Regions from separate parts of the Marinomonas sp. THO17 genome, predicted to be linked through region 2. Evidence: predicted binding sites of a transcription regulator. Region 2 holds the regulator's gene; each other region holds the start of a gene.
What was found. Region 2 encodes LexA, which represses DNA repair genes until DNA is damaged. Its sites were predicted from a motif close to TACTGTNTANNTANACAGTA; they were not measured.

Region 1: uvrA (excinuclease ABC subunit UvrA) is a predicted target of LexA. The motif match lies at 1,102-1,121, and genes of this name have one in related genera.
Region 3: recN (DNA repair protein RecN) is a predicted target of LexA. The motif match lies at 1,326-1,345, and genes of this name have one in related genera.

Annotation. Positions count from the first base shown of each region.
Region 1 is NZ_AP031575.1:2,676,053-2,678,329, forward strand. It holds gene uvrA (excinuclease ABC subunit UvrA) at 1-1,050, opposite strand, end outside; gene ABXS85_RS12760 (MFS transporter) at 1,206-2,277, shown strand, end outside.
Region 2 is NZ_AP031575.1:348,611-350,887, forward strand. It holds gene topA (type I DNA topoisomerase) at 1-40, shown strand, start outside; gene ABXS85_RS01560 (DUF6586 family protein) at 37-504, shown strand; gene ABXS85_RS01565 (hypothetical protein) at 506-769, shown strand; gene lexA (transcriptional repressor LexA) at 873-1,496, opposite strand; gene dinG (ATP-dependent DNA helicase DinG) at 1,567-2,277, shown strand, end outside.
Region 3 is NZ_AP031575.1:2,097,566-2,099,842, forward strand. It holds gene dnaK (molecular chaperone DnaK) at 1-510, opposite strand, end outside; gene grpE (nucleotide exchange factor GrpE) at 612-1,187, opposite strand; gene recN (DNA repair protein RecN) at 1,373-2,277, shown strand, end outside.

The DNA of each region.
Region 1 (2,277 bases), 1.6 Mb from region 2:
GGAACCGTGCAAAATGCGTTTTTTAAAATTGTCGGGGATGTCCTTGTATGGCGCATCAATATTAAAGCCATAATGATTGGCAAGGGCGGTAAGCTGCTGATAATAGAAAATACTACGTCGACCCCAGCCGCGAATCGCGCCTTCCGCTAAAGTCAGTGTGTCGTCCTGAATGATACGCTCAGGATCAAACATCTGATGTGTGCCCAAACCGTCACAGGTCTGACAAGCGCCATTGGGGTTATTGAACGAGAACAAACGCGGTTCTAGTTCCGTCAGGCTGTAGCCACATACAGGACAAGCGAATTTACTGGAGAAAATATACTCTTCTTCCGGTACGTCCATATTAATGGCTTTGGCAATACCATCGGACAATTCCAAACAGGTCTCGAAGGATTCAGCCAAACGTAATTGAAGATCTGAACGTACTTTAAAACGATCAATGACCACTTCAATGGTGTGTTTCTTGTTCTTTTCTAAGGCTGGAGCATCGTCTAAATCCACCACAATGCCGTCAATACGAGCGCGAATAAAGCCTTTGGATAATAGATCGTTGATAGTGTGTAAGTGCTCACCTTTGCGATCTTTCACAATAGGCGCTAACAACATCATCTTGGTATCTTCGGGCAGAGAGATCACCTTATCGACCATTTGTGAAATGGTTTGTGCTTCCAGTGGTTCGCCATGATCAGGGCAGCGCGGCTGACCAGCACGAGCAAACAGCAAACGCAAGTAATCGTAGATTTCGGTAATAGTACCAACCGTCGATCTCGGGTTGTGAGAGGTGGACTTTTGCTCAATGGAAATAGCCGGAGACAAACCTTCAATGTGGTCAATGTCGGGCTTTTCCATCATAGATAAAAACTGTCTCGCGTAGGTCGACAAAGACTCTACATAACGACGCTGACCTTCTGCGTATAAAGTGTCAAAAGCAAGAGAAGATTTACCTGAGCCTGATAAGCCCGTAATGACCACAAGCTTGTCTCTTGGAATGTCTAAATCCACATTTTTCAGATTGTGGGTGCGGGCCCCGCGTATGGTAATGGTGTCCATGGGTCTCCAATGAAAACGGATCGACAGAAGTCATTCTGCATTTAATAAAATAACTGTCTATTTTTACAGTAGTTAACATGGAGCTTCAACGGTAAATTCGGTAAAATTAGCATCTTTTTTTCTTAACCCTCATGTTAAGTGGTTGTGACCTCCTTATGGATCTACTCGAACGTCGTTCAGTTCTTGCTCTAGCGCTAATTTATTTGTTCCGCATGCTGGGCTTGTTTCTCATCATGCCGGTGATTAGCCTAGCAGCCGATGGCCTGAGCGGAGCAGATGCCGCACTCATTGGAACGGCGATTGGCATTTATGGTTTGACTCAAGCTTGCCTACAAATTCCCATGGGCATGTGGTCGGATAAGATTGGCCGCAAGCGCGTTATCGTTATCGGCTTATTGCTATTTGCCTTAGGCAGTTTGATTTGTGCCAACGCCGACGACATAAATACGCTGATCATTGGTCGTGCGGTTCAGGGTGCTGGTGCCATCGCCAGTACCTTAATGGCGTTACTGAGTGATGTGACCCGTGAACAGAATCGAACCAAAGCCATGGCCAGTGTTGGGGTGAGCATTGGGGCTTCTTTCATGTTGTCGCTGGTGTTCGGCCCTTGGTTGTTTGCCTTAATTGGCTTATCAGGTTTGTTCTACTTGTCGTTTGCCTTGTCTTTTGTTGGCATTTTGTTGATTGTTTTTGCCGTGCCAAACAGTGTGCAACACACCTTTCGTCGCGATACCACACCGAGCTTGGTGGCCTTAGGGGCGGTGATGAAGAACGCTCGTTTGCGTTACCTAAACGTCAGTGTCTTATTTGTCCACGCCAGTTTAACGGCCATTTTTGTTGTCGTACCCGGACGTTTGATTAATGAGTTTGCTTTGCCTCTTTCTCAGCACAGTTGGCTTTACTTGGCGATCATGGGGTTTGCATTTGTTGGCATGTTACCCTTGGTCATTATTGCTGAAGCCAAAGGTAAGATGAAACAAGTCCTAATTAGCGTTTTTATCCTATTGGGCATCAGCTCGATTGGTTTACAATATGCTTCCTTGTTTTGGTTGTTTGCTGTGTTATTGTGGGGTTACTTTATTGGCTTCAACGCCATGGAAGCGGTACTGCCTTCAATGGTCAGCAAATTAGCACCTGTAGGGTATCGTGGTACTGCAATGGGGGTCTTTTCAACCCATCAATTTATTGGTTCCTTCGTTGGCGGCGCAGGCGGTGGCTGGCTGCTGC
Region 2 (2,277 bases):
TGGCAAATGGATAATTGAAGAAGGCAAGAAGAAAAAATGAGCCTTGCCAGTAGTGCTAGCATTACAAATCAAAGATTAGATGCTGCTCGTCGTCTGATAGAGCTAGCCCAATCAAGCGATGAAGCTTGGTTGATTTCTAGTTTAGAAAATTCGGCTATGTTTCAATTGCGCAGTGCTTTAAATGGCTTATTACAAGAAGTTAAATTGGCCTATCGTTTATCAGGTAAGTTGGATATAGCAAGCCTATTGCGAGAAGCGCAAGAAAAGCAGTCATTGGTGCCTGTGTTGATAGAGTTAAATGATTTGCTACAACAAGCTTCATCATGGTGTAGTCAATTAATCTCACTTTATCAGCAACAGCTCGATTGTCATATGAATCAAGCGGCGGTCGATCGAACCAACCTAATTGGTGTGGGCAGTGACGACAGTGCCTCATTAAATTTATATTTATCCAAGCTAACTGACTTGGTGTTACGTTTTAGAGAAGAGTCCTCCGAGTATTAGTATGAAAGAATCTTACCTTGAAATTGTTGAGCTGGATAACGGCGACATTGTATTACGCCCGGCCAGTGACAGTGGTGAGGAAACAGAGCCTTTGGCGACTTTGAAAATTTCAGATAAAACCAAATCCTACCTACAAGATAGGTATTTTGAATTGGCAAAATGTATGTTTCATGCAGGTATTGATTATGTCTATTCGGATGAGTCTGTCATTGAGGAAGGTACGGAATATTTAGAAGAAGATTTTCGCCCGAAAATTCTACATTAACAAATAAGTTTTCTTGAATGGAAAGACCAGAAAAACAAAAAAGGTGGTTGTTGCCACCTTTTTTGCCAGTCATTTGATGTCAAGTGTTTGACTTGCGGAATGATTATAAGCCTTGACGAATAACACCAACGGACAAACCTTCAATAGCAAACTCTTCACTTTCTAAATCCACCACAATGTCTTGGTAATCTTCGTTTTCTGGAATCAGACGCACAATACGACCTTTTTGTTCGAATCGCTTTACGGTTACTTCGTCGCCAATTCTGGCCACCACTATCTGACCGTTACGAACCGTATTGGTTTTGTGTACCGCGAGCAAGTCTCCTTCCATAATACCGATGTTTTTCATACTGGTGCCGGATACGGATAAAAAGTAATCCGCTTTAGGGGAAAACATATTGGCAGGTACAGTAACGTGAGTATCTATGTTTTCTTGTGCCAAGATAGGGTATCCTGCCGCCACTTTACCAATAACGGGAAGGCCTAGATCGTCTTCTTGATTGGCACTTTCACTTGGTTCGATTAAACGTATGCCACGAGAAGCGCCTGACAGCATTTCGATGGCGCCTTTTTTACAAAGGGCCTTTAAGTGTTCTTCTGCGGCATTGGGGGATTTGAAGCCAAGTCTATTCGCGATTTCTGCACGTGTTGGTGGGAATCCGGTTTCATTGATAAACTCGCGAATGGTGTCAAGTACATCAGATTGTCTTTTGGTTAATTTAATCATGGCATTGTCTGGTTGTTTATACAGTAACTGTTATTATATACAGCATTCTTAACGATTCTCAATAAAATAAATGCTTTCAGACGAATTAAAAAATAAAATCCAGTCCGCTTACCGAAATATGCTGGATGCCAAATCTCACCAACCCAGAGTAGGGCAACGCCAAATGATAGGTGCCATTGCCCGTACTTTAGGAAGTATTAAACAAGGCAGCGAAGGGGAACGCTTAGGTGAAAAGCACGTTGCTGTGGTAGAAGCCGGTACAGGGACAGGGAAAACCTTATCATATTGTCTGGCAGCGATTCCTATTGCAAAGGCACGCGGCGCTAAGCTCATCATTTCCACTGCGACTGTTGCCCTGCAAGAGCAGATTTTGCACAAAGACCTGCCGGATATTTTGCAGCACACTGACATCAGCTTTAAATACACTTTGGCAAAAGGTCGTGGTCGCTATCTCTGTTTAAATAACTTAGAGGGGTATTTAGGGGCAGAAGAACAGGCCATGGACGATATGTTTGCTGGCTTGTTTGAACAGCATTTGCAATCGGATGATGTCAATACTCCCTTATATCAGGAAATGGATGAAGCCCTCAGTAAAGGTAAATGGGATGGTGACAAGGATAATTGGGAAGGTATTATTCGCGAGCAAGATTGGCGACGTTTAACCACAGATCATCAGCAATGCACCAACCGAAATTGCGCCAACTATTCCGCTTGTCCTTTTTTCAAAGCTCGTGCTGAAATCGAGGTAGCGGATGTGATCGTTGCCAATCACGATTTAGTC
Region 3 (2,277 bases), 1.7 Mb from region 2:
GTTGATAATACGTTTTACATCAAGACCCGCAATTTTACCTGCGTCTTTAGTGGCTTGACGCTGAGAGTCATTGAAGTAAGCAGGAACCGTGATAACCGCTTCAGTAACGGCTTCACCTAGATAGTCTTCTGCTGTTTTCTTCATTTTCTTTAGAACTTCAGCAGAAATCTGTGGTGGTGCTTTTTTGTCACCCTTGATTTCTACCCAAGCATCGCCATTTTCCGCAGAGATGATTTTGTAAGGCACCATAGAAATGTCTTTCTGTACCACATCATCCTCGAAACGACGACCAATCAAACGCTTAACAGCAAACAAAGTATTGGTTGGGTTGGTAACCGCTTGTCGTTTCGCTGATTGACCCACTAACACTTCACCGTCGTCTGCAAAGGCAACAATAGAAGGTGTCGTACGATCACCCTCGGCGTTTTCAATTACACGCGCTTTTTCACCATCAAGAACAGCTACACAAGAGTTAGTTGTCCCTAGGTCGATACCAATGATTTTACCCATCGCTTGTTTCTCCAATAAATTCGTTTATAACAAAGTTAATTCTGTATTTGGGTCCGCTTAAATACTTTTCAAGCGTCCAGTGTCAAAAAAATGACGGTATTTTATGCCGCGCTTGAAACCACCACCATTGCTGGTCTCAACAGACGTCCGTGCAGGGTATAACCCTTTTGCACAACATCCATTACCGTATTGGGTTCCAATTCAGGATTGGGCACCATGGTCATGGCCTGATGCAATTCTGGGTTGAAAGGTTCGCCATGTGGATCAACGGCTTTAATTTCAAAACGTCCCAAAGTTTCAAGCAAATCTTTCAGGGTCAATTCCACCCCTTCGCGTACCGGGTCGGTTTCTTCTGTGTCGGTCGCTGACGTAAGGGCTCGCTCTAGGTTATCCGCTACGTTGATGATGGCTTTAGCAAATTTTTCCAAGCCAAACTTGTGCGCTTTTTCAACGTCTTGTTCCGCACGACGACGAACGTTTTGCGCATCCGCCTGGGCACGCAGCGCCGCTTCTTTGTATTGCGCTACTTCTTCCAACGCTTTGGCAAGCTCATCGTCTGCTTCGGCTTCTAACACTTCCACTTCGGGCTCAAGCAGCTCTTCTACTGCTTCGGTTTGCGTTTCATTTTGCAAATCTTGCTCCGCCTCTTGGTTAGCACTTTTTTGCTGATCACTCATCTTTATAACTCCAAATAACAGAAACTCTCTTTCTCTGTGCTGGGTATATGGGGACAGCTTTTTACCTTTCAATACTAAATCCGCATAAAATTTATGGCGATTAATTGTCCAAGCAAGACTTGTCAAAAAACAAACAAATACTGTATAAATAACCATATAAAAATTTTCTCTTTATGGAGCCGACTATGCTAACCAGCATCGCCATTTCGAACTTTGCTATTGTGGAGTCCTTGGAGCTTGAGTTTAAGCAAGGCATGACAGTGATTTCCGGTGAAACGGGTGCCGGTAAATCCATCATGGTGGACGCCTTATCTTTGTGCTTGGGCGACAGAACCGATGCCGGGGTGGTGCGTCATGGGGAGAAAAAAGCCGATATTAGCGCCAGCTTCGACATTCAACTTTACCCTGACGTGCAAGAATGGCTTGAAGAAAGAGACCTAGAACAAGACCAGCACTGCATATTGCGTCGCGTGATTAGCAAAGAAGGCCGCTCTAAAGCCTATATTAATGGCCGTCCTTGCACTTTAAACGATCTCAAGGAAGTTGGCAGTCAGCTCGTCGACATTCATGGTCAGCATGAACATCAGTCGCTTTTAAAAAAGCACGCACAGCGTCAACAATTAGACGAATATGGCCAACTCACCGAACTCGCAAAACAAGTTCATCAACAATATGCTGTCTGGCGTCAATTAAAAGACGAACTCTTTGCTAAGCAAAATCAATCGGCTGAACAGGAAGCCAAAGTACAACTACTCTCTTATCAAGCTCAAGAGTTAGCACAGCTCGATCTAAAAGAAGGTGAAATCGAATCTTTAGAACAAGAACAAACCTTTTTATCCAATATTGCTGACTCGCAAATGAAAGCCTATCAAGCGAGCAATCTATTAGCAGATAACGAAGAAGGCAGCATTTGCTCTTTATTGAATCAAGCCATCAACAGCGCCAGCCAGATAAACCCTCAAACTCAAGCCCTTGAAGGCGCATTGGAAATGATGAATTCCGCTTTGATTCAGGCACAGGAAGCTACGGAAAGCTTACGCCACTATCAAGATACCCTTGAACAAGACCCGGAGCGATTAAGTGTCATTGA